DNA from 3 places in the Pseudomonas sp. R2-7-07 genome. Region 1 is predicted to be linked to each of the others. Evidence: riboswitches for the same ligand, from Rfam matches in the RefSeq annotation. Region 1 holds a riboswitch; each other region holds the start of a gene.

Region 1 (9,737 bases):
CACCACCACGTTGAGCACCTGGGCGGCCTTGTCGGGCTGGCGCTGGTCGATGCCATCTTCGGCCTCGAGGTGCAGGTCCATCACGTAGGGCAATACGCCCACCACCGGCTTACCGGTACGCGCCTCCAACCAATCCAGCCCCGGTTGCAGCAGCGCGATATCTCCGCGAAACCGGTTGATGATAAAACCCCGGACCCGCGCCTGTTCGCTGGGGGACAACAATTCCAGCGTGCCGACCAGATGGGCGAACACCCCACCGCGATTGATATCGGCGATCAACAGCACCGGGCAATCCACGGCTTCGGCGAAGCCCATATTGGCGATGTCATTGGCGCGCAGGTTGATCTCGGCCGGCGAGCCCGCGCCTTCGACCATCACCACCGGATAGGCCTGGCTCAACCGTGTGTGAGAGGCCAGCACCGCCTGCATCGCGACGGCTTTGTAGTCGTGGTAGGCAACCGCGTTCATGCTGGTCACGGCGCGGCCATGGATAATCACTTGGGAACCGGTGTCGCTGTTGGGCTTGAGCAGCACCGGGTTCATGTCGGTGTGGGGCGCCAGGTTGGCGGCCTGCGCCTGGACCGCCTGGGCGCGGCCGATCTCGCCGCCTTCAGCAGTCACCGCACTGTTGAGCGCCATGTTCTGTGGCTTGAACGGCGCCACTGCAACCCCCTGGCGCACCAGCCAGCGACACAGTGCGGTCACCAGCGTGCTTTTGCCGGCGTCGGAGGTGGTGCCCTGCACCATCAACGTAGTCATGTCGCTTCCTTGTAGGCGGCCAGTGCCGTCTCGAGACGCTGCCAATCGGCCTCGGTGTCGGGCAGGCCGAAACGCACGCTGCTGTCGTGAACGAACAGGCGCAGCAGAATGCCGCGCTGGGCCATGAATTCGTGCAAGCGTTCGGCGTGCGGGGTGATCAACCACTGGAACAAGGCGCAGCCACCCTGGGGTTGAAAACCCTGACGCTCAAGCAGCTCGGACAGGCGCTGGCCGGCCTCGATGCAACGCGTGCGCTGGCGGGCGTGCCCGGCGCTGTCGCGCAGGCATGCCTGGCCGAGTACCCGTGTCGGCCCGCTGACCGCCCAGGGCCCGACCTGTTCGGCGAGCAATTTGAGCAACCGGCGCTCGGCCAGCACAAAGCCCAGGCGCACGCCGGCCAGGCCGAAGAACTTGCCGAATGAGCGCAACACGATCAAGCCGACCTGCTGGGTGTGGCTGGCCAGGCTCAAGTGCGGCGTCACGTCCATGAAGGCTTCGTCCACCACCAGCCAGCCGCCGCGCTGGGCCAGCCGCGTATGCCAGTCGAGCAGGCGCTCCGGGGCCAGGCTCAAGCCGGTGGGGTTATTCGGGTTGACCACCACCAGCACGTCGAGGCCGTCGAGAAAGAAATCGACTTCCTGCTCCTGCACTTCGCGCACCACATAACCGGCACGACGCCAGGCTTCGGCGTGTTCGGCGTAGCACGGCGACAGTACGCCGACCTTGCCGGAACGGCGCAGGCGCGGCAGCAATTGGATCGCGGCCTGGGAGCCCGGCACCGGCAGCACGTGAGCCGCGCCGTAGTAGTCGCTGGCGGCTTTTTCCAGGCCGTCATCGGCTTCCGGTAGCCGTGCCCAGGCGCGCAAGGGAATCTCGGGGATCGGCCACGGCCAGGGCGCCAGGCCACTGGACAAATCGAGCCAATCCGCCTCCGCGATGCCGTATTCAATTGCCGCCTTACGCAGCCGACCACCGTGTTCAAGCATAAAATTGCGCCCCCGCGCACAGGACCAGCAGCCACAACCATACGCCGCGCTGCACCAGCTGCCAGCCTCGGTCGATGGCGTCAGCGTCGGCCGGCGGGCCTTCGCCCAATGGCGGGCGCTGGTGCACCTCGCCGTGATAAATCGCCGCGCCACCCAGTTCGACGCCCAGCGCACCGGCGCCAGCGGCCATCACCGGACCGGCGTTGGGGCTGTCCCAGGTCGGCCCCTGGGTGCGCCAGCATTTGAGCGCCAGGCGAGTCTTGCCCAGCAACGCGTAGGTCAAGGCTACCAGGCGTGCAGGAATATAGTTGAGCCCATCGTCGATCTTCGCCGCCGCCCAGCCAAAACGTTCGAAGCGTTCGTTGCGATAGCCCCACATGGCATCGAGGGTGTTGCTCAGGCGATAGAGCACCACGCCCGGCACGCCGGCGACTACGAACCAGAACAGCGCGGCGAACACGGCGTCGCTGCCGTTTTCCAGCACCGACTCGGTGGCCGCGCGAGCGACTTCGGTGCGATCCAACTCGCTGGTCTGGCGGCTGACCAGATAACTCACGCGTTGGCGCGCTGCTTCCAAGTCATTACTGCGCAGGGCCTGGGCGACCGGAATCACGTGCTCCCCCAGGCTGCGCATGCCCAGGGCGCAGTACAACGCCAGGATTTCCAGCACCCAACCGATGTACGGCGCCCAGGACAATGCGGTGGCCAGCAGGGTCAGCGGCACCACCGCGATAAACCACGCGGTCACCCCATGGCTGCGCCAGCCACGACCGCCTGAATTGAAACGCTGTTCGATGCGCCCGGCAAAATTGCCGAACGCCACCAGCGGATGCCAGCGCCTGGGCTCACCCAGCAGCGCATCCAGCGCCACTGCGGCCACACACAGCAAGGCCACACTCATTGACTCGCTCCCCACAGGTTTTCGTACAGCATGTCACCCAATGGCCGCGGCTCGGCCCAGCCTTCAAGCTGCAACATCGGTGCCGGATAGAACTCGGCAACCGGCCCCAGGCACAGCACCGCCAGGGGTTTTGCGCCCGCCGGCAAACCCAGCAGGTCGGCCAGGGCCTGGGGTTCGAACAGCGACACCCAGCCCATGCCCAACCCCTCGACGCGGGCCGCCAGCCACAGGTTCTGGATGGCGCAGGACAACGACGCCATGTCCATTTCCGGCAAGGTGCGACGGCCGAAGATGTGCCGCTCGCGATCGTCCATCAGCGCTGCCACCAGCACTTCGGCGCAGTCGTGGATGCCTTCGACCTTGAGCTTCATGAAGTCATCGGAGCGCTCGCCCAACGCCTCGGCGGTGCGCAGGCGCTCTTCTTCGACCAGTTGCTGAATGCGCCCTCTTAATTGACGGTCGCTGATACGGATAAAGCGCCACGGTTGCATCAGGCCGACGCTGGGTGCCTGGTGAGCAGCCTGGAGCAGGCGCTGCAATAACTCAGGCGCGACGCTGCCACCGCTGAAGTGACGCATGTCGCGACGTTCGGCGATGGCGCGGTAGACGGCTTGGCGGTCGGCCTCGGGGAAGGCGTTGTCGCTCATGGCGTCATCGGGGGCAAGCCCCCTCCCACCTGTGGAATGCACTCCCCTGTGGGAGGGGGCTTGCTCCCGATAGCGGTGTCAGGGCCTGGCACAAAAAGTGCGGCCACCGCCTCCGGGTTCGACGGAAAGTAAAAGTGTACATAGGACGCTGTCATCCGCCCCTGCCGATACACCGCCTCAGCCCCACGCCCACCATTGGGGCTCAGGCCACGGGCGATCGGCTCCAATTCGGTGCTGGTCAGGGAATGATGATAGGTGTGCCCGCGCAAGGTGCCTTCGGGCAGTTCGACGCTTTGCAGCGCCAGCGCCGCCAATTTCTTTTGCATCACTGCGTCGCCCTGCAACAGGCCGAGCAGTTCGGCGCGGTTGCCGTCGACATCGGTGAGCGAGTCCAGCAGATACAGCATGCCGCCGCATTCGGCGAGCAAGGGCTTGCCGGCTGCATGATGAGCGCGGATGGCGGCGAGCATCGGCGTGTTTTGCGACAGGGCCCGGTGATGCAGCTCCGGGTAACCGCCGGGTAGATAGAGGCTGTCGGCTTCAGGCAATGCGCCGTCATGGATCGGCGAAAAGAAACGCAACTCGGCGCCCATCGCGCGCAACAAGTCGAGGCTGGCACCGTAGGTAAACGCGAAGGCTTCGTCACGGGCCACCGCAATGCGTACCCCGGCGAGCAACGGCTCGGCGGTGATCACCTGCGGCGCGGCAAATGTCACCGGTGGCGGCACGGCGACTTCGCAACTGCTGCCCAACGCCTGGGCGGCGGCGTCCAGACGCAGGTCGAGGTCATTGAGTTCGCTGGCTTGCACCAGGCCCAGGTGACGGCTGGGCAATTCGATACCGGTTTCACGCGACAGCGCGCCGTACCAGCGCAACCCTTCGGTGAGGCTGCCTTCCAGCAACTGCGCATGGCGCAGCGTGCCGACGCGGTTGGCGAGCACGCCGGCGAATGGCAGGTCGGGCTGGTAGCGCGCCAGGCCCAACGCGAGGGCGCCAAAGGTCTGCGCCATGGCCGTGCCGTCGATCACTGCCAGCACCGGCACGCCGAAATGCCGCGCCAGGTCGGCGCTGGACGGGGTACCGTCGAACAGGCCCATCACGCCTTCGATCAGGATCAGGTCGGCCTCCCCGGCCGCTTCCCACAACAAACGACGACTTTCCTGCTCGCCCACCATCCACATATCCAATTGATACACCGGCGCGCCGCTCGCGCGCTCGTGAATCATCGGGTCAAGGAAGTCCGGCCCGCATTTGAATACGCGTACCTTGCGCCCCAGGTTGCGGTGCAAACGCGCCAACGCGGCGGTGACGGTGGTTTTGCCCTGGCCGGACGCCGGTGCGGCGATCAAGACGGCCGGGCAATGACGGGGCTGATTCAAAGTTCGACGCCTTTCTGTGCCTTGATACCGGCCTGGAACGCGTGCTTGAGCATGCCCATTTCGGTGACGGTATCGCCCATTTCGATCAGCTCAGGCTTGGCGCCACGGCCGGTGACCACCACGTGCTGCATCGGCGGGCGCGCCTGCAGGTCGCTGAGCACCTGGTCGAGGTCAAGGTAGCCGTGCTTGAGGGCGATGTTCAGTTCGTCGAGCACGACCAGGCCGATGGAAGGGTCATTGAGCATCGCCCGGGACACCGCCCAGGCCGCTTCGGCGGCGGCGATATCGCGCTGACGATCCTGGGTTTCCCAGGTGAAGCCTTCGCCCATCACGTGAAAGCGGACCTGCTCGGGGAAGCGGCGGAAAAACAACTCTTCGCCGGTACTGTTGCGCCCCTTGATGAACTGCACCACGCCGCACTGCATGCCATGCCCCATGGCGCGGGCCAACATGCCGAAGGCCGAACTGCTTTTGCCCTTGCCGTTGCCGGTCAGCACCAGCAGCAAACCGCATTCATTGGGCGAGTTGGCGATGCGTTCATCGATCACGGCTTTTTTGCGCAGCATGCGCGCCAGGTGGCGTTCGTCGCGGTCGGGGGTATCGGTCATGGCAGCTCTCCGTTGGGGCTGGACAAAAACGGCGGGCAGGAAAAAAGACAACAGACAGCCAAGCATCGCCCACCGTGATGCTGTTGGATGTTTCAGGCCGGTCTCCGGGCTCATGAGTGGCGCCCTGCCTTTTGTAAAAGACAGGACATGCCAACGGCGCGCCTTCCCATATCGCCTGCGATACAGTGGCCAATAGCGCCGTCTTGACTCATTTACCGTTGCGGGGGCAGCGCCGGAATTGCGGCGGCACTGTGTACAAGTGCGCTCACTCACCGGCTTCCCTGTTTCACTCTGTCGACGCATGCGCCACAGAGCACCTGGAACAAGCCGCGAAGGTTAGTGGGTTGGGGGTGGAGCGTCAATTAAAGCTGGCCCTGTACTTGAACCATCAAGGTGATGTGCTTCTCTACCCTTACAGGTATTCAGGAGAACACCATGCACAAAACCAGACTCGCCCTACTGATCATGCTCGCCGGCACCCTCGCCGCCTGCGGAGAAAGCTCTACCCTGCAGGTAGCCGACGGCACCGGGCCCTCGCCCAGGTTGCCGGAACCGAACAAGACGCTGATCCCCACCGTGAACATCGCGCCGGCTGTCGGTTGGCCAGGCGGCGCCAAGCCAACGGCCGCTGCTGGCACCCAGGTGGCTGCATTCGCCGAGGGCCTGGAGCATCCGCGCTGGCTCTACGTGCTGCCCAACGGCGACATCCTGGTGGCCGAGACCAATGCACCGCCCAAGCCCGATGACGCCAAAGGCGTGCGCGGCTGGGTCATGGAGAAAGTCATGGGCCGCGCGGGCGCAGGCGTGCCGAGCCCGAACCGCATCACCCTGCTGCGCGACGCCGATCACGACGGCGTCGCCGAAACCCGCACGGTGTTCCTGGAAAACCTCAACTCGCCCTTCGGCATGGCTCTGGTCGGCAATGACCTGTACGTGGCGGACTCGGATAAGTTGCTGCGTTTCCCCTATCAACCTGGGGAGACCGCGATCAAGGCGGCCGGCACCAAAGTCGTCGATTTGCCGGGTGGCAGCCTCAACCATCACTGGACCAAAAACGTGATCGCCAGCCAGGACGGCAGCAAGCTGTATGTCAGCGTCGGCTCCAACAGCAACGTCGGCGAGAATGGCCTGGAAGCCGAAGAAGGCCGGGCGGCGATCTGGGAAGTGGACCGCGCCACGGGCCAGCATCGTATTTTCGCCTCCGGCCTGCGCAACCCCAACGGCATGGCGTGGGAGCCGCAGAGCGGCAAATTGTGGACGGCGGTGAACGAGCGCGATGAAATCGGCAGCGACCTGGTGCCGGATTACATCACCTCGGTCAAGGACGGCGCGTTCTATGGCTGGCCGTTCAGCTATTACGGGCAGCATGTGGATGTGCGCGTCACCCCGCAGAACCCGCAGCTGGTCGCCAAAGCCATTGCGCCAGACTATGCGGTCGGCCCGCATACCGCTTCGCTGGGGCTGACATTCGCCCAGGGCAACACACTCCCGGCGCAGTTCAGCAACGGTGCGTTCATCGGCCAGCATGGTTCCTGGAACCGCAAGCCGCACAGTGGCTATAAGGTGATCTTCGTGCCGTTCGAGGGCGGGCAGCCGAAAGGCAAGCCGGTGGACGTGCTGACCGGGTTCCTCGATAAAGATGAGAACGCCATGGGCCGGCCGGTGGGCGTGGTGATCGATCAGCAAGGGGATTTGCTGGTGGCCGATGATGTGGGGAATAGGGTGTGGCGGGTGTCTACGGTCAAGTAGACCCTCTCAAGCACACCACAAAACAATGTGGGAGGGGGCTTGCCCCCGATAGCGGAGTATCAGTCACAGTATCTGCGCCTGACCCACTGCTATCGGGAGCAAGCCCCCTCCCACATTTGGTTCGGTGTTCGACTCAGGGATTGCGCGCCAAGTTTGCTGGCAACACGCGCTTGGCACTCAGGTAAGCATTCTGCCAATACGCCTTCGACAACGTATCCAGCTTCACCGTACCGCCAGTCTGCGGAGCGTGCACAAAACGGCCCTCACCCACGTAGATGCCGGCGTGGCTCACCCGCGAACCACCACCGGTGGCAAAAAACAGCAGGTCACCGGTTTGCAGGTTCTGCTCGCTGACGTCCTGGGCACGCATCACGATCAACTCGCGGGTAGTGCGCGGCAAGGTGATACCGGCCGCATCGCGGTAGACAAAGCCAATCAGGCCGCTGCAATCAAAGCCCGAGTCCGGCGTGTTGCCGCCCCAGCGATACGGCGTGCCCACCAGGCCCAGCGCGCGGAAGAGCACGTCTTCGGCGGCCGGCGAGAAATTCTGGGTGGAATAGTTGAACACCGGCTTAGGCTTGACGGCTACGGGAGCAGGCGGCGGTGGACGGCTTGCGCAGGCGCTGAGGAGCGCGGCGCAAACGAGAAGAAAGAGGCGGGCCGAGGTCGACATGGGCAGAACAATCCTGGTCTGGATGCGGCTTTCGCTGCCGAACGCTGAAAACCAGAACGCGCAAGCAAAGCTCGCGCGAACGGATTACAGCAATGTCCAGGGATTCTAGCGCTTACACGTCAAACTTCAAGTATCACTTTAACTTTACTTACTGGCGGTAACCGTAGACGGGGCCATGGCGAGTGCACGCTTGGCTTCGATGAAGGTTTTGCTCCAGTAGCTGTCACCCAGGTTATCGACCCGCACCCCACCGCTACGACGGCTGCTGGAGTGGATAAACTGGTTATCGCCCAAGTAGATACCGGCGTGGCTGACACGACCGCGACCGGCTGTACTAAAGAAAAGCAGATCACCGGGCTTGAGGTTGTTGCGTGCGACCAACGGTGCTTTCACGTTGATCATTTCGCGGGTGGAGCGCGGCAGGTTCATGCCGGCTTCCTCACGAAACAGGTAGCCGATAAAACCGCTGCAATCGAAACCGGCTTCAGAGGTGCCGCCAAAACGGTAGCGGGTACCGATCAGGGACATGCCGCGTTCGAGAATGCTGTCGGCCAGAACGGGAAGCTGGTAAGGCTTGCTGCCGGAGAAGTCGGCCAGCTCTTTTTCAGTTGCCAGCTCTTCTTCATAAACAGAAGCAGACTGTGCAGCAACGAATTTAGCCTGATTTTGAACCTGTGGTTTGGGCTGTTCTGCCACCTGCTGAGGGTGGGAAGCGCAACCAAACAACAGGGTAACGAGTGCGAGAGGCACGAGGGGTGCGAAGCGATTTAGCATGGGCACGACCGTGGCTGATGTGTAAAGAAGCCGAGACTATGCCTTCTATCACATCGATTTGCAAATTCAATCGAACTCTTTGTGACTTCCTGTTTGGACCACGCCATCTAAGCCGTTAATCCCACATACAGGCCCTGTGCGTGGCCAAACCGGCCAAAACGCAGGTTTTCTGGCGCCTGGAATTTGCCGAAAGCCTGGAAACACAAGGCTCGGCTACCAGCCTAGGGTTTCCTTGAGGAAGGGAATGGTGAGCTTGCGCTGGGCCTGCAACGAGGCCTGATCGAGCTGTTCGAGCAACTCGAACAGCGCGCTCATGCTGCGCGTGCCACGGGTGAGGATGAAGTGCCCGACCTCGTCGGTCAGGTGCAGCCCGCGCCGCGAGGCGCGCAGTTGCAGGGCACGGAGTTTGTCTTCGTCGGACAAGGGGCGCATCTGGAAGATCAACGCCAGCGTCAGCCGCGACTTGAGGTCGGCCAGCTTCACCGGCAGTTCACGCGGCGACGTGGACGCGGCGATCAACAGGCGGCGGCCACTGTCGCGCAGGCGGTTGAACAGATGAAACAGCGCCTCTTCCCAGTCCGCCTTGCCCGCAATCGCCTGCAAATCGTCCAGACACACCAGTTCGTATTGTTCGAGGTTGTCGAAGATCCCCACACCGTGGTCCATCAGCTCAGCCAACGGCAGGTAAACCGCCGGCTCGCCCATCTGCTCGAAACGCAGGCACGCGGCCTGCAGCAAGTGGGTACGCCCGACGCCATGCTTGCCCCACAGATAGATCAGGCTTTCAGTCCACCCGGCGTCGGCTTCGCAGAGGCGCTCGACATAGCCGAGTGCAGCGGCATTGGCGCCTGGGTAGTAGTTGATAAAGGTAGCGTCGTCACGCAGACGCACACCTAGGGGCAGCTGAATCGGTTTCATGCTGACTGAACGGCTCCCATCGAACCGTGAGTGGCCTCTGTGTAAAGTTTGCAAAGTTTATACGCGTGGCGCCGGGCGCACAATGCAGCAGACCACAAGCAAAATCAAAGGTTTGCGTTAACCTGTTGGTTTTGCGCGAATTGTTTGACGCACCCGCCACATTAAACAACAAACCCGGCCATGAGCCGGGTTCGTGATAGCGCGATTACAGATCGGGATCTTCAACGCCCGTGTACACATCCGAATCCTTGTACACATCGTGAACATGCCGCACCAGCACCATGATCACCGCCGCCACCGGCAGCGCCAGCAGGATGCCGGTAAAGCCGAACAGCTCACCGCC
Region 2 (9,737 bases), 290 kb from region 1:
CCCTGCTGTTCGGCGCCGAGTCGCCCCTGCTCAACGCTGGCCGCGTGGTCACTGTGCAAGCCGTCGGCGGTACCGGCGCGTTGAAAATCGGCGCTGACTTCCTCAAGCAGCTGCTGCCCGACGCCGTCGTCGCCATCAGCGACCCGAGCTGGGAAAACCACCGCGCGCTGTTCGAAACCGCCGGTTTCCCGGTGCAGAACTACCGCTATTACGACGCTGCCACCCACGACGTCAACCGTGCCGGCTTGCTCGACGACCTAAACGCTCTGCCGCCGCAGTCCATCGTGGTGCTGCATGCCTGCTGCCACAACCCCACCGGCGTCGACCTGAGCCCGGCCGACTGGCAGAACGTGCTGGACGTGATCAAGGCCCGCAACCTGGTGCCGTTCCTCGACATGGCCTACCAGGGCTTTGGCGACGGCATCCACGAAGACGCCGCCGCCGTGCGCCTGTTCGCCGAATCGGGCCTGACCTTCTTTGTGTCCAGCTCTTTCTCCAAGTCGTTTTCCCTGTACGGCGAACGCGTGGGCGCCTTGTCCATCGTCAGCGAATCCAAGGAAGAAAGCGCGCGCATCCTGTCTCAGGTCAAGCGTGTGATCCGTACCAACTATTCCAACCCGCCGACCCACGGCGCGGCGATCGTTGCAGCGGTACTGAACAACCCTGAACTGCGCGCCCAGTGGGAAGCCGAACTTGCCGAAATGCGCCTGCGCATCCGCGGCATGCGCGAGCAGATGGTGGCCGAACTGGCCAAGGCGGCTCCTGGCCACGACTTCAGCTTCGTTGGCCGCCAACGCGGGATGTTTTCCTACTCCGGCCTGAGCGTTGAGCAAGTCACCCGCTTGCGCAGCGAGTTCGGCATCTATGCCCTGGATACCGGGCGTATCTGTGTGGCGGCGTTGAACCAGTCCAACATTGGTGCTGTGACCAGCGCGATCGTTCAGGTGCTGTAAATCTGCCAGCGTTATACGAAGGGGGAAGCCAATGGCTTCCCCCTTTTTGCTGGCGAACCCACTAGACTGGACACCAACTGCCCTTTTGCTGCGAGAGCCCTATGAGAAACGACGACCTGGACCTGCGCGCCGACCGCGACGAACTGGACCACTTCACCCCACGCGTGCCCCAAGCCAAGCGCCAGAAAAGCCTGGTGCTGCAAGTGGCGCTGGGTGTGTTCCTCGGTGGCTTGGCGTTGTGGCTGGTGCAATTGGGCGCCACGGCGATCATGGCCAAGCTGGCCATGGGCACCTTCCAGTTCGGCGGCTGATGAAGATCAAACTGTGGGAGGGGGCTTGCTCCCGATGGCGGCAGTCCAGTCAATATTTCAATTGACTGATACACCGCTATCGGGGGCAAGCCCCCTCCCACATTGGATCTATGGCGCCACCAGATTGCGTTCCTCCAAGAGTTTTACGAAGCTGTTCAAACTTTGCGACACCGTACCCCTGCGCCAGATCAGCCAGGTGTTCAGCACGCGGTAGCTGTCGGCCAGCGGCCACACGCTCACCGCCGCAAACCCCGGCATGCTTTCCAGCATGCTGCGCGGCATCAACGCCAGCCCTGCCCCGGCACTGACGCATGCCAGCATGCCGTGGTAAGACTCGATTTCGAAGATTTTGCCCGGCATCGCGCCATCCTGTGAGAACCAACGCTCGAAGTGATGCCGGTAGGAGCAGTTCGAGCGGAAGGTGTAGATATTCTCGCCATTCACCTCCCGCCCCCGCGTAATGGGCGCATGGTGCAGCGGTGCGATCACCACCATTTCTTCCTCGAACACCGCGACGCCCTCCAGGGTGGAGTGCAATACCGGGCCATCGACAAAGGCCGCCGTCAGCCGCCCGGACAGCACGCCTTCGATCATCGTGCCCGAAGGTCCCGTGCTCAGGTCCAGCTCGACCTTGGTGTGTTTCTGGTTATACGCCGCCAGCAACGCGGGAATACGCACCGCCGCCGTGCTTTCCAGCGAGCCAAGGGCAAACGCGCCTTGGGGTTCCTCCCCCGCCACCGTTGCGCGGGCTTCTTGTACCAGATCGAGAATACGCCGCGCATAGCCGAGGAAATTCCACCCGGCCGGTGACAGGCGCAGGCGGCTCTTCTCGCGGATGAACAACTCCACGCCCAGATCCTGCTCCAGTTGCTTGATGCGGGTGGTCAGGTTTGACGGTACCCGATGGATCAACTGCGCGGCGGCGCTGATGCTGCCTTGCTCGGCAACGGCCTTGAAGATTTCCAACTGCACCAGATCCAATTCATTCTCCAATCGTGAACGTATTGCTTAATATTATTCAGTTTCCAGAAAAGATACAGCCCCGTACGCTGGGCTCCATTCCAATCATCCCAGCAGGACGGTGCCATGAACGCTATTTCTCACCAGACCCACGCCTTGTCGATCAACCCGGCCAGCGGTGAAACCGTTGCCAGCTACGCGTACGAAAGCCAATCGCAGCTGGATGCCGCCCTCAACCGTTCCACTGCGGCCTTCCACACCTGGCGCCGCCAACCCGTCGGCCAGCGCGCCGAATTGCTGCTGGCCCTGGCCAGCGCCCTGCGTGAGCAGGCCGAAGCCATGGCGCAGATGATCACCCTGGAAATGGGCAAACCCATCGCCCAGGCCCGCGCCGAAATCGAGAAGTGCGCCCAGCTCAGCGAGTGGTATGCGCAGCACGGCCCCGCCATGCTCGCACCGGAGCCAACCCTGGTCGACAACGGCACCGCCCACATCGAATACCGCCCGCTGGGCCCGATCCTTGCCGTGATGCCGTGGAACTTCCCGGTGTGGCAAGTGCTGCGCGGCGCCATCCCGACCATGCTGGCCGGCAACACCTACGTGCTCAAGCATGCGCCGAACGTGATGGGCAGCGCCTACCTGATCCAGCAGGCGTTCCAAAAGGCCGGCTTCGCTGAAGGCCTGTTCGAGGTCATCAACGTCACGACCGAGGGTGTCTCCAGCGCCATCGCCGACCCACGCATTGCCGCCGTGACCCTCACCGGCAGCGTGCGCGCCGGTATCGCCATCGGCTCCCAGGCCGGTGCGGCATTGAAGAAATGCGTGCTGGAACTGGGCGGCTCCGACCCGTTTATCGTGCTCAACGACGCCGACCTCGACGCAGCCGTACAGGCCGCGCTGATCGGCCGATTCCAGAACAGCGGCCAAGTCTGCGCCGCCGCCAAGCGCCTGATCATCGAAGACGGCGTGGTCGACGCCTTTACCGCCAAGTTCCTCGAAGCCAGCCGCAACCTGGTGATGGGCGACCCGACCTCGGCTGCCACCTACATCGGCCCCATGGCGCGCTTCGATCTGCGCGATGAACTGCACGGCCAGGTCCAGGCCACCGTGAAAGAAGGCGCGACCCTGTTGCTCGGCGGCAACAAAGTGGCCGGCGCCGGCAACTATTACGAGCCCACCGTACTGGCTGACGTCACCGACCAGATGACCTCGTTCAAACAGGAACTGTTCGGCCCCGTCGCGTCGATCATCACCGCACGCGACGCCGACCATGCAGTGGCACTGGCCAACGACAGCGAATTCGGCCTGACCGCGAGTATCTTCACCCGCGACTCGGCGAAGGCACGGGACATCGCCAACCAACTGGAAACCGGTGGGATCTTCGTCAACGCGTTCAGCGTCTCCGACCCTCGGGTGGCCTTTGGTGGCGTGAAGAAAAGCGGGTTCGGGCGCGAACTGTCGCACTTTGGCGTGCGCGAATTCTGTAATGCGCAGACGGTGTGGTTCGACCGTAAATAAACAGCCCTGGCTTCAACACACATCAAATGTGGGAGGGGGCAAGCCCTAATGCCAGTCAGTTAAGGCGACACCGAACCTGTGGCGAGGGAGCTTGCTCCCGCTGGACTGCGCAGCAGTCCCATTGTTTGGGGCCGCTTCGCGCCCCAGCGGGAGCAAGCTCCCTCGCCACAAGTTAGTTCTCGCTCCTGCTACTTCTTAACTGACTGGCATTAGGGCAAGCCCCCTCCCACATTGGATCCAGGCAGCCCTGAAGGGCCGTATCAGACTTTAAGCAATCAGCGAATATGCCGTCGCACGCACTGCACCAACCCGTCCAGCGCCTGCGACTTCACCGGCGCCAATACGCACACCGTGTGTTCACGCTCACCTTCACTTACGGTGAGCGTGTAATGCACCTGCCCCGGGTTGTCGGAGGAGGGTTGGGTGCTTTGCGGCAACTGGAAAAACTCCGATTTCTCGATCAGTTGCCGCAACTCCCGCTGGTCCTGCTCGGGTAACTTGTCCAGCTCGACACTGCGCGGCTGGGCCAGGCCCGGAAAAAACGCCGGGCCGCCGTTTTCCTTGATCGAGATGCGCATGGCTGTTCCTCTCCGCCCTGGCGGATTGTCAGACGTTAATGCCCACTGCTTTCCAACCTTCCTTGACGGCCTTCTGCTCATCCTTGCTCGCGCCGTAGAGACGCCCGGCGACATCGTAAGTGATACGTGCAAAACGCAGAAACCCTGAGTTCGGCCGCAACCGCGCATCGCGCAAAGCGTCGTACCAGATGCGCCCGGCGCGTTCCCAGGCGAAGCCGCCGATGCGGGTGGCAACCTGATAGAACGCATGGTTGGGGATGCCGGAATTGATATGCACGCCGCCGTTGTCGTCGTAGGTGTGCACAAAATCATCCATGTGCCCCGGCTGCGGGTCCTTGCCCAGCAACTTGTCATCAAACGCGGTGCCGGGCGCCTTCATCGAGCGCAGGGCAGTGCCTTTGATTTTTTTGGTGAACAGCCCCTTGCCGATCAGCCAGTCGGCGTCTTCGGCCTTCTGCTGCAGCGCGTACTGCTTGATCAATGAGCCGAACACGTCGGACAGCGACTCGTTCAACGCACCGGACTGGTTGAAGTACATCAGTTTGGCTTCATCCTCGGTGACCCCGTGGGCCAACTCATGGCCGATCACATCGAGTGCCACGGTGAAGCGGTTGAACAGCTGCTGGTCGCCATCGCCAAAGACCATCTGGGTCGAGTTCCAGAACGCATTGTTGTAGTCCTGGCCGAAGTGCACCGTGGCATCCAGCGCCATGCCGGCATCGTCGATGGAATTGCGGTCGAAGACCTGGTCGAAAAAGTCGAAGGTCGCGCCCAGGCCGTCATAGGCCTCGTCCACCGCCGCATCACCGCTGGCGGGTTGCCCTTCGCTGCGGATCAGCTTGCCCGGCAGGCTGTCGGTGTTGTCGGCGCTGTAGATCGAGCGCTGTTTCTCGGCACCCGCCACCAGCGCCATGCGGGCGGGGCCTCTGGCGGGTACGGCGACCATGCGCAACGAGCGGAACGTGCTGTCCTTGGCGCGCGTACGCAGCGCCACCTCGCGTTGGGCTTTATCGCCGTGGCGTGCAATCTGGTCGAGCATGTACGGCGGGATCAGGCAGAAAATCGGGTTGCGCGATTGGCGAACACACATAAGCTGGCTCCTTTTTGGCGTGTGGTGAACGTCCGGTTAACGACTTCAGGATAGACCGGAGTCTGCCGCCTGGGCCAAATTGTCATGAAATCATGTTGCAGTCGTGTTTATCCGATCCTCATCAGGAAGCCTTCCATGCCCGCACGTAACGTCAAAATCGACCTGGCCTACCGCCCAAGGCTTGCCGACCTTCGCCCCTTGGTCACGCCCACACCCTCCCTGCTGGAAGCCAGGGCCGCCGCGCCACGCGTCAGCGCAGCCAAGGACTTGCAAGACCGGCGCGGCTACGCCGAGGATTTTCTCGGCAGCTTCGCGGTGCCCTGGCCCACGCTGGACCCGACCCAGGCAAGCGACGCCCAGCCCCGCCTGGACTACATGCACTTTTCCATCAGCATGTCGCGTTCCCGACGGCTGGCGCTGTATGTCGGTGTCAACATCGACGGCGCCAAGCACGTCGATATCGTGCGCAGCAACGACACCTGGGCCTACGACGGCCGCCTGCCCATCGACGCCCAAGTGGGCGAAGACCTCTACGCCGGCAACGGCCTTGACCGTGGCCACCTGGTGCGGCGCCAAGACCCCAACTGGGGCGCCGACGCGAACACCGCCAACGGCGACACCTTCCATTTCACCAACTGCTCGCCGCAGATGAGCGGCTTCAACCAGAAGACCTGGCTGGAACTGGAGGACTACATTCTCGACAACACCCAGCGCTGGAAAGCCCGTGCCAGCGTATTTACCGGCCCGGTATTCGCCGACGACGACCGCCTGTACCGGGGCGTGAAAATCCCCAAGGCGTTCTGGAAAGTCGTGGCCTACCTCGGCGACGACGGCAAGCCTTCCGCCAGCGCCTATATGATCGACCAGAGCCGCGAGCTGGGCCAACTGGACCTGGTGTTCGGCCCGCTCAGAACCTACCAGCGCAGTGTGATCCAGATCGAGCAATTGACCGGCATCCGCTTCGGCAACCTGGCCGACTACGACGGCTTCAGCAACGAAGAGCGCGCCACGGGAACGCGGATCGAAGCGCTGATCCGGGGGCCTGGGGACATTCGCCTGTAACCGGCGTCACTTCCACCTCCCTCTCGTGGGCCGAATCAACTACCATAGCGCCGCCGGTTCCCCCACGGGACTAATAGGGAATTCGAAACGCCGCCCGCGACGTCAATCGAAACTGCCCCCGCAACTGTAGGTGCCGAGCCTGCTCCCCACTGCCACTGGACGTTGTCCGGGAAGGCCGGAGCCGGGCGATGACGCATCAGTCAGGAGACCTGCCGGCCCAGTGACTCACTAACCGGCGGGGTGTCCGGGAAGGCCATCCTTGCCCTGCCCGGCCGGCAGCGTTCGTGGGTGTATTTCCGTACCGTACCTGCCCTGCTTCACCGACGGTTCAAACGGAGATTGCCCCATGCTGCCACGCGTTACGGCCCTGATCATCGGCCTGGGTTGCTGCGCCCTGGCCCACGCCGCGCCTACCCACTACCCGCTGACCCTGGAAAACTGCGGCAGCCCCGTCACGTTCCAGCAGGCGCCCGCGCGTAGCGTGACCATCGGCCAGGCCGCCACCGAGATGCTGTATGCGTTGGGCGTGGGCGACAAAGTGGTCGGCACTTCGCTGTGGTTCAACGATGTATTGGCGCAGTACAAGGCACAGAACGACCACATCGAGCGCCTGGCCAATAACGAACCGAGCTTCGAAGCAGTGATCGCCAAGCGCCCGCAACTGGTGGCCGCCGAGCTGGAATGGGTGGTCGGGCCCCAAGGCGTGGTGGGCACCCGCGAGCAGTTTCAGGAACTGAACATCCCGACCTACTTGCTGCCCTCCGACTGCGAAGACAAAGACAACCGGGTGGGCGCCGACGGCACGCGGCTGCAGCCGTTTCGCATCGAGACGATCTACAAGAGCCTCAGCCAATTGGCCGAGATCTTCGACGTGCAGGCGCGCGGCCAGCAACTGACCGATGAACTCAAGGCGCGCCTGGCCACGTCCATTGCCACTGTGCAGCGCAAAGGCTTGAAGCAAGCCAGCGCGCTGGTGTGGTTCTCCAGCGCCGAAATGGCCAGCGACCCCTACGTGGCCGGCCATAAAGGTGTACCCGAATTCATGCTGCACACCCTCGGCCTGCGCAACGTGGTGCAGTCCGATGAAGAATGGCCCGCCGTCGGCTGGGAAACCCTCGCCAAGGCCAACCCCACCTTCCTGGTGATCGCACGCATGGACCGGCGCCGCTATCCCGCAGACGACCATGAAAAGAAGCTGGCCTTCCTGCGCAGCGACCCCGTGACCCGCAACATGGACGCGGTGAAACACAACCGCATCATCATCCTCGACGCCCTGGCGCTGCAGGCCAGCCTGCGCACATTCGACGGCCTTGACCAACTGGCTGCGGCCATCGACGGCTACGACCTGGCGCAATGATACGGACCCTGCTCGCCCTCACGCTGCTGCTGATCGCCCTGCTCGCCGGCGTGGCCATCGGCGAAACCGCCATCTCGCCGCAGGTGGTGCTCCAGGTGCTCGCCAACAAACTCTGGGCGGCCGGCTACGCACTCGACCCCATCGATGAAGGCGTGGTGTGGAACTACCGCCTGACCCGTGCCCTGGTGGCCGGCGCCTGCGGTGCGGGCCTGGCAACGTGCGGGGTGATCCTGCAATCGTTGCTGCGCAACCCGCTGGCCGATCCGTATCTGTTGGGCATCAGCGCCGGCGCCTCGACCGGTGCGGTGCTGATCGCGTTGATCGGGGTGGGCGGCGGTTTGATTTCGCTGCCGGCCGGCGCATTCGTCGGCGCCATGGCCGCATTCGCCCTGGTGATTCTGCTGGCGCGGGCCAGCGGCTCGTCCAATGGCACCGGGCAGATCATCCTCGCCGGTATCGCAGGCTCCCAGCTGTTCAATGCGCTCACCGCGTTCCTGATCACCAAATCCGCCAGCTCCGAACAGGCGCGGGGCATTATGTTCTGGCTGCTCGGCAACCTCAGCGGCGTGCGTTGGCCGTCGGTGTGGCTGGCGGTGCCGGTGGCGGTCGTGGGGCTGCTGGTGTGCCTGTGGCACCGTCGCGCCCTGGATGCGTTTACCTTCGGCACAGATTCGGCGGCCGCCCTCGGCATCCCGGTGCGGCGCGTGCAATTCGCGCTGGTGGGCTGCGCGGCGGTGGTGACGGCGGTGATGGTGTCGATTGTCGGCTCCATCGGTTTTGTCGGGCTGGTGATCCCCCATGCCATGCGCTTGATGCTGGGCACCGGGCACTCGCGCCTGCTGCCCGCCAGCGCCCTGGGCGGCGCGTTGTTCCTGATCGCCGCCGATGTGCTGTCGCGCACCCTGATCAAAGGCCAGGTGATTCCGGTGGGGGTGGTCACCGCACTGGTCGGCGCGCCGGTGTTTGCGCTGATCCTGATCGGTCGGAGGAATGCGCGATGAGTGTGTTGAGCTGCAGTGGGCTCGGCTTCAAGGTGCGCGAGGCCGAGTTGCTGTGCGACATCCACCTTGAAGTTGCGGCGGGTGAAACCCTGGGTATCGTCGGGCCGAACGGGTCGGGCAAATCGACCTTGCTCAAGTTGCTCGCGGGGTTGCGTACGCCGGCCAGCGGTGAGGTGCGCCTGGGCGACAAGCGTTTAGGCGACTTGTCGCGCCGCGCCATCGCGCAGCACGTGGCCGTGGTGGAACAACAGGCCGATACCGACGATGCCATCCGCGTGTTCGATGCGGTCGCCCTGGGCCGCACGCCATGGCTGTCGGCACTGAGCCCCTGGTCGAGCGAGGATGCCGCCATCGTGCGCCAGGCCTTGCACGACGTCGACGCCACACACCTGAGCCATCGCGCCTGGCGCAGCCTCTCCGGCGGCGAACGCCAACGCGTGCATATCGCCCGCGCACTGGCGCAGCGCCCGCAGATTCTGCTGCTGGACGAGCCGACCAACCACTTGGACATCCAGCACCAACTGACGATTCTCAAAGGCGTGCAGGCGCTTCCCGTCACCACCTTGATTGCCCTGCACGACCTCAACCAGGCGCTGACCTGTGATCGCCTGGCCGTGCTCGACCATGGGCGGCTGGTGGCGCTGGGTAAACCGCTGGAGGTACTGACTCCCCAACGGCTGCAGGCCACCTTCGGTGTGCAGGCGCATTACCTGACCGACCCGTTCGACGGCGCGCAGATTCTACGCTTGCGCTCAGCCTGAGCCCGCTGGTGTCGAACAGGCCCTGCGCAGGATCAGCAACAGTTGATGAATGGAATACGGCTTGTGCAGCAGGTCGAAACCGTGGGTGCCTTGTTGCGCCAGCACATGGCTGTAGCCACTGGTAAGCACGATGGGCAAGGCGGGCC
Region 3 (9,737 bases), 830 kb from region 1:
GCGTGATGAAAGCTGACAGGCACATCGCCAACAATGTCGGTATGCCGTATCTGCCCGTGGCTTTGGAGATAGAAATCAATTTCGCCGTTGCCGGTCAGGTCGAGTACAACCCATGACTCGTCCGTCTGCGGATCGTAACCCACGCCCACCTCGCCTGCCCGCCCAGTGAACTGGCTGACAAAAATCAGCGAGCCAAGGCCATGCCTGCGCAACAGCGGGGAAATATCGATGCTGTCCTGCCCACTGACAAAGTCCATCAACTGGTCCGGGGCGTATAACGTCGAATCACTGGCATACTGGTAGATGAACGTATCGCTGCCCGCGCCTCCTCGCATGTGGTCCGCGCCGGCGCCGCCGGTGAGGCGGTTGTCAGCGTCATTTCCGATCAGCACGTCTTTACCTGAACCACCGATGGCGTTTTCCAGGGTAACGCCCTTGGCGATGGAGACATTGCCCTTCATTCCTCCTACATCGGAAAAAGACTGGGCGCGCAGGTTGATCACCTGGTCCTGATGATATCCAGAGAAGTCCAACGTATCGTTGCCGCCGCCGTCCCAGACGCAAAACACAGCACCGTCGCGAGACGAATTCAAGGACAGATCGTCTCGCTGGGTATTGGAGTTGAACCCGTAGGTAGTATCTGTATTGCGCGTCTGATGGTTGGCACCAAACACCCTCTGAGCCCAGGCGATGTCGGCCATCAATGGCGAGGAGGCGTGTTGCCCCTTGAAATCCTGATGAGTATGGCTCACGTCAAAATAGCTCATGACTGAGTAGGCCCGACTGTCTTGTGCATAGGCGGCCTGCGCGTGGTAGGTGGCGGGGCCACGAGTAGCGTCATAATCGCCTGTATGTGCGGCGCCCAGGATGTGGCCGATCTCGTGCGTGAGCGTTTGGCGCCCGAAGCCGTTGACCTGCGGTGCACGGTTATCCGCATAGCCGGGGTTCACACGCACCCGGCCCTGATAATGTGAGAACAAAGCGTCGGCGACTGTGGGCGCCTTGTCGTTGACAAACCGTAACCGGCCTTCGGATTCAATGGCATCTTCTTTAAAAGTAACCTTCGCAACATCCGCCCAGGACTGCATTGAGCGTCGGGCCTGATTTTTTTGTGTTTCATTAAACTTACTTTCATTTTTTGCAACTTCATTAAACGTATAAGAGAGTTGCACTGTGTGGTCGCCATTACTGTCATTCAATCTACGCCCCTTACGATCGATCTGGTGCGCCATATCGCTCAACGACCACACAGGTTTATTGAAGCTTGCGCGGGAATACGGATCATCGGTGCGCTGGGAGCGATCTCCATGCGCAGGGGCGTTAACGCTTGAGAATGCTTGCTGGGACTCGGGCAACTTGTGCGGTTGATCCGTATGTGCGCAAACATTACCCGGATTAAACTTGGCGCGAGATACACTCATCGTGAACTAAGCCTCATAAATGACACATCAACATTCAAGGCGCCCAGCTTCCAACAAGAAACATTCAAAATAAAGCGCGACACCCACACAAACCAATTAAAGATATTACTCATCAGCTGCTCACGCCCTCCCCATCCAGCGCCCGCCCCCACCTCAATTGACGCCCAGGTCTCGCCCGTGTTTTCCTATGCAACTTGTTTCGGGTGCCCTTCACAGGGTGAAACGGGAAACCGGTGCGCCATAGAGCTATGGCAAGTCCGGTGCTGCCCCCGCAACGGTAAGCGAGCGAAGCGTCAAATCCACTGTGCTGTGCATGGGAAGGAGATGCTTGATAGGCCAAGCGCCCCTCGCAAGCCCGGAGACCGGCCCGAAAAATTCAGATAACAAACCCGCGGTGGGCGGGCGCTGTTCAGAACCCTGCGTGCCCGGCTCGCGGGGTTTTCATGCGCTCGTTTCACCCTGACACCCAGAAGGGACGCGCCATGTCGATCATCAGCAGCACCTCGCACACCGCCAGCAACTCCGCCACCCTGGGCCAACGCCTGACCGCCGCTATCGGGGCGTCGATCCTCGGCGCGTGCCTGGTGTATTTCGCGGGTTTCTCACACATCGAAGCCGTGCACAACGCTGCTCACGATACCCGCCACAGCGCCGCGTTCCCGTGCCACTGAGACCTGCCGACATGATCAAGCGTATTGCCCAAACCGCAGGTTTCACAGGCCTGCTGGCCGCCCTGCTGCTGACCCTGCTGCAAAGCTTCTGGGTCGCCCCGCTGATTCTGCAGGCGGAAACCTTTGAAAACGCCCCGGCAGCCACCGAACCAGCGCATGAACATGCCGCAGGCGCCGCCGCCCACACCCACGATGCCGAAGCCTGGCAACCGGAAGACGGCTGGCAGCGCGTGCTGTCCACCACCGGTGGCAATCTGGTAGTTGCCGTCGGGTTCGCCCTGATGCTGGCCGGCCTCTACACGCTACGCGCACCGACCCGCACGGCCCAAGGCCTGCTGTGGGGTCTGGCCGGTTACGCGACCTTCGTGCTGGCGCCGACCCTGGGCCTGCCGCCAGAGCTGCCGGGCACCGCTGCCGCTGACCTGGCCCAACGCCAGATCTGGTGGATCGGTACTGCCGCCTCTACCGCCGCCGGTATTGCGCTGATCGTATTCGGCCGCAACTGGCTGCTCAAAGTGCTGGGCGTGGCGATCCTGGCCGTGCCGCATGTGGTGGGTGCGCCGCAACCGGAGGTGCATTCGATGCTCGCGCCAGAAGCCCTGGAGGCCCAGTTCAAGATCGCGTCGCAGCTGACCAACGTGGCGTTCTGGCTGGCACTGGGCCTGATCAGCGCCTGGCTGTTCCGCCGCAACCGCGACGATCAATACTCGGCATGACCCTGGTGGTCGGCCTGGGCTGCCAGCGCGGTTGTGATCTTCCCACCCTGCTGAGCCTCTTTGACACCGCCCTCGCCGAGGGCGGGATTGAACGCCACAGCATTACCGCACTGGCAAGTATCGACCTCAAGCGCGAGGAACCGGGGCTGCTCGCCCTGTCTCGATTGCTGGGCTTGCCGTTGCAGTGTTTCAGCGCTGAACAACTGGCCGTCTATGAAGATCGGCTGAGCCATAAATCGGCCGTTGCCTTTACGCATACCGGCTGCCATGGGGTCGCCGAAAGCGCTGCCCTGGCCCTCGCCGAACATCTTGCCAACGCCCCCGCACGCCTGCTGATCACTCGCAAAAAAACCGCCCAGGCCACCTTTGCATTGGCCTGCGCCGGTTAAAACCTCGATAATCGTCCCTTCCGATCATGAGCAGTCTTCATGCTCGCCCGTTTTTCCACAGGAATCCCCCATGACCGTCTACTTCATCGGCGCCGGCCCCGGCGATCCGGAACTGATTACCGTCAAAGGCCAGCGACTGATTCGCAGTTGCCCGGTGATCATTTACGCGGGCTCGCTGGTGCCAACGGCGGTGCTGGAAGGTCATAACGCTGAACACGTGGTCAACAGCGCTGAACTGCACTTGGAGCAGATCATTGATTTGATCAAGGTCGCCCATGCCAATGGCCAGGATGTGGCACGCGTGCACTCCGGCGATCCGAGCCTGTACGGCGCGATTGGCGAGCAGATTCGTTACTTGCGCGAGCTGGGCATACCGTTCCAGATCATTCCTGGCGTCACCGCAGTAGCGGCGTGTGCAGCGCTGCTTGAGGCCGAGCTGACCCTGCCGGACATCGCCCAAAGCGTAATCCTGACGCGCTACGCCGATAAAACCAACATGCCGGCGGGCGAAGACTTCGACAGCATGGCGCGACACGGCACGACCATGGCGATTCACCTGGGGGTCAACCACCTGGAAAAGATCGTCGCGGAACTGTTGCCGCATTACGGCGCGGACTGCCCGATTGCCGTGGTGCATCGGGCGACGTGGCCAGATCAAGATTGGGCAGTTGGCACGCTTGAGGATATTGTGGCCAAGGTTGAGGCAAAAGGTTTCCGGCGTACCGCGCTGATCCTGGTGGGCCGCGTGCTAACCAATGACAGCTTCAGCGAGTCATCGCTTTACCGTGCCGGCCATGCCCATCTCTATCGCCCCGGATAAACACCGCCAGAACTGTGGGAGGGGGGCTTGCTCCCACAGTTAATGTTCTGCGTCATCAATGTCGCGCAACTACTTGAAAAAAAACAATAAAAAAACGGCGCTCACGGGGCGCCGTTTTTATGCTCGCAGTGAACACCTTACTCAGTAGTAGGCGTTTTCTTTCTGCGTGTGGTCAGTCACGTCGCGTACGCCCTTGAGCTCTGGAATACGCTCCAGCAGGGTGCGCTCGATGCCTTCGCGCAGGGTCACATCCGCTTGGCCACAGCCCTGGCAGCCGCCGCCGAATTTCAATACGGCGATGCCGTCCTCAACCACATCGATCAAGCTGACCTGACCGCCGTGGCTGGCCAGCCCCGGGTTGATCTCGGTCTGCAGGTAATAGTTGATGCGCTCGTTGACCGGGCTGTCGGCGTTGACGTTCGGCACCTTGGCGTTCGGCGCCTTGATGGTCAACTGGCCGCCCATACGGTCGGTGGCGTAGTCGACTACGGCGTCGTCGAGGAAGGCTTCGCTGAAGTTGTCGATATACGCGGTGAAGCTTTTCAGCCCCAGAGCGGTGTCTTCAGGTTTCTCTTCCCCAGGCTTGCAGTAGGCAATGCACGTCTCGGCGTACTGGGTGCCGGGCTGGGTGATAAAGACGCGGATGCCGATGCCTGGGGTGTTCTGCTTGGACAGCAGGTCAGCCAGGTAATCGTGGGCGGCGTCGGTAATGGTTATGGCAGTCATGGAAACTCCTCACAGGCTTGCCGGCAGTTTACGCCAAATCATTACAGAGGTACAAAGTCCTAGTATTTTTGTCGGGAAATAATTACCCGATCCTCCACGCCTAGCCAACGCTTGAGCGAGCGATAGGTTTCCTTTCCTTCTCCAGCACCAGGACGGCGCTGACGATTACACCAAGCGTATAGGTACCCGGTCCGGGTTCAATGTATGCGCTCTATTAAGTGGCGGCGATCCCAACGGCCAGCGCCTTCGCCAACATGAGTGACATTCATGTTAATCCCGACACGCTTAAAATTCGCACAGGTTTGGTATGATCGATACCCTTCGTAATGCCTGACTTAGAGTAGTCCCATGTCCGATCGTAGCGCTCGTCTGCAAGCCCTTCACCACGCCCTCAAGGAACGCATCCTGATCCTTGACGGTGGCATGGGCACGATGATCCAGAGCTATAAGCTTGAGGAGCAGGACTACCGTGGCAAACGCTTCGCCGACTGGCCAAGCGACGTCAAGGGCAATAATGACTTGCTGGTGCTCACCCGCCCTGACGTGATTGGTGGAATTGAAAAGGCCTACCTGGATGCCGGTGCCGACATCCTTGAAACCAACACCTTCAACGCCACGCGCATTTCCATGGCCGACTACGGCATGGAAGAGCTGGCTTACGAGTTAAACGTGGAAGGCGCGCGCCTGGCCCGTAAAGTGGCCGACGCCAAGACCCTCGAGAACCCGGCCAAGCCGCGCTTCGTCGCCGGCGTTCTCGGCCCCACCAGCCGCACCTGCTCGCTGTCGCCGGACGTGAACAACCCCGGCTACCGCAACGTGACCTTCGATCAATTGGTGGAAAACTACACCGAGGCCACCAACGGCCTGATCGAAGGCGGCGCCGACCTGATCCTGATCGAAACGATCTTCGACACCCTTAACGCCAAAGCCGCGATCTTCGCGGTGCAAGGCGTGTTCGAGGAACTGGGCGTAGAGCTGCCGATCATGATTTCCGGCACCATCACCGATGCCTCCGGGCGCACGTTGTCCGGCCAGACCACCGAAGCGTTCTGGAACTCCGTAGCCCACGCCAAGCCGATTTCGGTCGGCTTGAACTGCGCGCTCGGCGCCAGCGAACTGCGCCCGTACCTGGAAGAGTTGTCGAACAAGGCCAATACCCACGTTTCCGCGCACCCTAACGCCGGCCTGCCCAACGAGTTCGGCGAGTACGACGAACTGCCCTCGGAAACGGCCAAGGTCATCGAAGACTTCGCCCAGAGCGGCTTCCTCAATATCGTCGGTGGCTGCTGCGGTACCACGCCGGGGCATATCGAAGCCATCGCCAAGGCCGTGGCCGGTTATGCGCCGCGCTCGATCCCGGACATTCCCAAGGCCTGCCGCCTGTCCGGCCTGGAGCCGTTCACCATCGATCGCAGCTCGTTGTTCGTCAACGTCGGCGAGCGCACCAACATCACCGGTTCCGCCAAGTTCGCCCGGCTGATCCGTGAAGACAACTACACCGAAGCCCTGGAAGTCGCCCTGCAGCAGGTGGAAGCCGGCGCCCAGGTGATCGACATCAACATGGACGAGGGCATGCTCGATTCGAAGAAGGCCATGGTGACCTTCCTCAATCTGATCGCCGGCGAACCGGACATCTCCCGCGTGCCGATCATGATCGACTCCTCCAAGTGGGAAGTGATCGAAGCCGGCCTCAAGTGCATCCAGGGCAAGGGCATCGTCAACTCCATCAGCATGAAGGAAGGCGTGGAGCAGTTCATTCACCACGCCAAGCTGTGCAAGCGCTATGGCGCAGCCGTGGTGGTGATGGCGTTCGACGAAGCCGGCCAGGCCGACACCGAAGCGCGCAAGAAGGAAATCTGCAAACGCTCCTATGACATCCTGGTCAATGAAGTGGGCTTCCCGCCGGAAGACATCATCTTCGACCCGAACATCTTCGCGGTCGCCACCGGCATCGAAGAGCACAACAACTACGCCGTCGACTTCATCAATGCCTGCGCCTACATCCGCGACGAGTTGCCCTACGCGCTGACCTCCGGTGGCGTTTCCAACGTGTCGTTTTCGTTTCGTGGCAACAACCCGGTGCGCGAGGCGATCCACTCGGTGTTCCTGCTGTATGCGATCCGCAACGGGCTGACCATGGGTATCGTCAACGCCGGCCAGCTGGAGATCTACGACCAGATCCCAGCCGAGCTGCGCGATGCGGTGGAAGACGTGGTGCTCAACCGCACCCCGGACGGCACCGACGCCCTGCTCGCCATCGCCGACAAGTACAAGGGCGACGGCAGCGTCAAGGAAGCCGAGACCGAAGAGTGGCGTGGCTGGCCGGTGAACAAGCGCCTGGAACACGCGCTGGTCAAGGGCATTACTACCCATATCGTCGAGGACACTGAAGAATCGCGAATGTCGTTCGCGCGCCCGATCGAGGTGATCGAAGGCCCGCTGATGTCCGGGATGAACATCGTCGGTGACCTGTTCGGCGCCGGCAAAATGTTCCTGCCCCAGGTGGTCAAGTCCGCCCGTGTGATGAAGCAGGCCGTGGCCCATCTGATTCCCTTTATCGAGTTGGAAAAGGGCGACAAGCCGGAGGCCAAGGGCAAGATCCTGATGGCCACGGTCAAGGGCGACGTGCACGACATCGGCAAGAACATCGTCGGCGTGGTGCTGGGGTGCAACGGCTATGACATCGTCGACCTGGGCGTGATGGTCCCGGCGGAAAAGATCCTGCAGGTGGCCAAGGAACAGAAGTGCGACATCATCGGCCTGTCCGGCTTGATCACCCCGTCCCTGGACGAGATGGTGCACGTGGCCCGCGAGATGCAGCGCCAGGATTTCCACCTGCCGCTGATGATCGGTGGCGCAACCACCTCCAAGGCGCACACGGCGGTGAAGATCGAGCCCAAGTACAGCAATGACGCGGTGATCTACGTGACCGACGCCTCGCGTGCCGTGGGCGTGGCCACGCAGTTGCTGTCCAAGGAATTGAAAGCCGGTTTCGTCGAGAAAACCCGCCTGGAATACATCGACGTACGCGAGCGCACCGCCAACCGCAGCGCCCGCACCGAACGCCTGAGCTACCCGGCGGCGATTGCCAAGAAGCCGCAGTTCGACTGGAGCACGTACGCCCCGGTCAAGCCGACCTTTACCGGCACCAGGGTGCTGGAGAATATCGACCTCAACGTGCTGGCCGAGTACATCGACTGGACGCCGTTCTTCATTTCCTGGGACCTGGCCGGCAAATTCCCACGCATCCTCACCGATGAAGTGGTGGGTGAAGCGGCCACCGCGCTGTATGCCGACGCCCGGGAAATGCTCAGGAAGTTGATCGACGAAAAACTCATCAGCGCCCGTGCGGTGTTCGGCTTCTGGCCGACCAACCAGGTGCAGGACGATGACCTGGAAGTCTATGGCGAAGACGGCCAGCCGATCGCCCGGCTGCACCACCTGCGCCAGCAGATCATCAAGACCGACGGCAAGCCGAATTTCTCCCTGGCCGACTTTGTCGCGCCCAAGGACAGCGGCGTGACCGACTACATCGGTGGCTTCATCACCACCGCCGGCATCGGCGCCGAAGAGGTCGCCAAGGCCTATCAGGACGCCGGCGACGACTACAACTCGATCATGGTCAAGGCCCTCGCCGACCGCCTGGCCGAAGCCTGCGCCGAGTGGTTGCACCAGCAAGTGCGTAAAGAACACTGGGGCTACGCCAAGGACGAACAGCTGGACAACGATGCGCTGATCAAGGAGCAATACAGCGGCATCCGCCCTGCCCCAGGTTACCCGGCGTGCCCGGACCACACCGAGAAAGCCCAGTTGTTCCAACTGCTCGACCCCGAGGCCCGGGAAATGCAGGCCGGCCGCAGCGGTGTGTTCCTTACGGAGCACTATGCGATGTTCCCAGCGGCAGCCGTCAGCGGCTGGTACTTCGCCCACCCGCAGGCGCAGTACTTTGCCGTGGGTAAGGTCGACAAGGACCAGGTGCTGAGCTACACCGCGCGCAAGGGCCAGGACCTGAGCGTGACCGAGCGCTGGCTGGCGCCGAACCTGGGCTACGACAACTGATAGGCTCTTGCGCCCGTGCAGGGGCTTGCCGAGCCCCTGCACGGGCGTTGCGGTCTACAACCCAAACGGGTAAGCACCGGTAATCGTATGGGTGGTGGTTAGCTATATGGGCCGCCATGGCGCGGGGGCTCGGCTATGCTTTGTCGTACCTCACTCAGTCGCACCTCATTGCGAGGAATCCATGGACGACCCACAGCACAAACCGCCCACGTTCTGGCAGATGCTCCACAGCGTCTTGGCCGCCGCCTTTGGCGTGCAAAGCGGCAAGAACCGCGCCCGCGACTTCACTCACGGCAAGCCGAGCCACTTCGTGATAATGGGTATTGTATTCACGGCAGTGTTTGCGCTGACGCTGTTTGGCATTGTCAAGCTGGTGCTGCACCTGGCCGGGGTATGAAGCCGGCCGAGGCGGCAAGGACTGCAAGCTGAAGGGATGACTTACTGGTGGCTGACCCAGAACACAGCGGTGCCCACTACAAGGATGATCAGGAACAGAATCGCCCAGGCATCCACGGTGCTGTCGGGTTTACGTATTTTTGTCGAATTGCTCATCGCATCGCCTCTTGTCGGTTTTATAGGTGATTGCCCTAAGACTCGACACCAGTAAAGACCAGACTTGCCCCTATGACAAATGTGGATATCGCAATAACCCTTCCCATTAGTCATTTTGGTTATTTGCATATACTCAAACATCACTTTTGCGCATAAACGCAAACTGGTATCGTGCGCCGGCTCCGTTGGGAGTGCGCGGCCGTGCGCGCAGATTTGCCGAGAACAGGACCTATATGTACGTATACGACGAATACGATCAGCGCATCATCGAGGACCGCGTCAAGCAGTTCCGTGATCAGACCCGACGCTACTTAGCAGGTGAACTGAGCGAAGAAGAGTTCCGCCCTCTGCGCCTGCAAAATGGCCTTTATGTTCAGCGCTTT

The links. Region 1 has a riboswitch for cobalamin ahead of cobO (cob(I)yrinic acid a,c-diamide adenosyltransferase). Riboswitches for the same ligand answer to the same signal wherever they lie in the genome.
Region 2: another riboswitch for cobalamin. It lies ahead of C4J86_RS17240 (ABC transporter substrate-binding protein); the one in region 1 lies ahead of cobO (cob(I)yrinic acid a,c-diamide adenosyltransferase).
Region 3: another riboswitch for cobalamin. It lies ahead of C4J86_RS14645 (CbtB domain-containing protein); the one in region 1 lies ahead of cobO (cob(I)yrinic acid a,c-diamide adenosyltransferase).

The regions. Positions count from the first base shown of each region.
Region 1 is NZ_CP027759.1:4,049,972-4,059,708, forward strand. It holds gene C4J86_RS18530 (cobyric acid synthase) at 1-759, opposite strand, end outside; gene cobD (threonine-phosphate decarboxylase CobD) at 756-1,745, opposite strand; gene cbiB (adenosylcobinamide-phosphate synthase CbiB) at 1,738-2,646, opposite strand; gene bluB (5,6-dimethylbenzimidazole synthase) at 2,643-3,293, opposite strand; gene C4J86_RS18550 (cobyrinate a,c-diamide synthase) at 3,290-4,672, opposite strand; gene cobO (cob(I)yrinic acid a,c-diamide adenosyltransferase) at 4,669-5,280, opposite strand; cobalamin riboswitch at 5,358-5,616, opposite strand; gene C4J86_RS18560 (sorbosone dehydrogenase family protein) at 5,716-7,029, shown strand; gene C4J86_RS18565 (C40 family peptidase) at 7,163-7,702, opposite strand; gene C4J86_RS18570 (C40 family peptidase) at 7,847-8,476, opposite strand; gene hda (DnaA regulatory inactivator Hda) at 8,690-9,394, opposite strand; gene C4J86_RS18580 (AI-2E family transporter) at 9,600-9,737, opposite strand, start outside.
Region 2 is NZ_CP027759.1:3,760,466-3,770,202, forward strand. It holds gene C4J86_RS17205 (amino acid aminotransferase) at 1-953, shown strand, start outside; gene C4J86_RS17210 (hypothetical protein) at 1,055-1,264, shown strand; gene C4J86_RS17215 (LysR family transcriptional regulator) at 1,373-2,245, opposite strand; gene C4J86_RS17220 (aldehyde dehydrogenase family protein) at 2,351-3,742, shown strand; gene C4J86_RS17225 (protealysin inhibitor emfourin) at 4,018-4,320, opposite strand; gene C4J86_RS17230 (M4 family metallopeptidase) at 4,349-5,410, opposite strand; gene C4J86_RS17235 (DNA/RNA non-specific endonuclease) at 5,546-6,472, shown strand; cobalamin riboswitch at 6,510-6,704, shown strand; gene C4J86_RS17240 (ABC transporter substrate-binding protein) at 6,819-7,829, shown strand; gene C4J86_RS17245 (iron ABC transporter permease) at 7,826-8,830, shown strand; gene C4J86_RS17250 (ABC transporter ATP-binding protein) at 8,827-9,591, shown strand; gene C4J86_RS17255 (ATP-binding protein) at 9,583-9,737, opposite strand, start outside.
Region 3 is NZ_CP027759.1:3,220,405-3,230,141, forward strand. It holds gene C4J86_RS14640 (M10 family metallopeptidase C-terminal domain-containing protein) at 1-1,421, opposite strand, end outside; cobalamin riboswitch at 1,606-1,807, shown strand; gene C4J86_RS14645 (CbtB domain-containing protein) at 1,904-2,092, shown strand; gene C4J86_RS14650 (CbtA family protein) at 2,104-2,808, shown strand; gene C4J86_RS14655 (cobalamin biosynthesis protein) at 2,805-3,197, shown strand; gene cobM (precorrin-4 C(11)-methyltransferase) at 3,268-4,017, shown strand; gene nfuA (Fe-S biogenesis protein NfuA) at 4,159-4,743, opposite strand; gene metH (methionine synthase) at 5,092-8,802, shown strand; gene C4J86_RS14675 (DUF2970 domain-containing protein) at 8,984-9,199, shown strand; gene C4J86_RS14680 (nitrite/sulfite reductase) at 9,588-9,737, shown strand, end outside.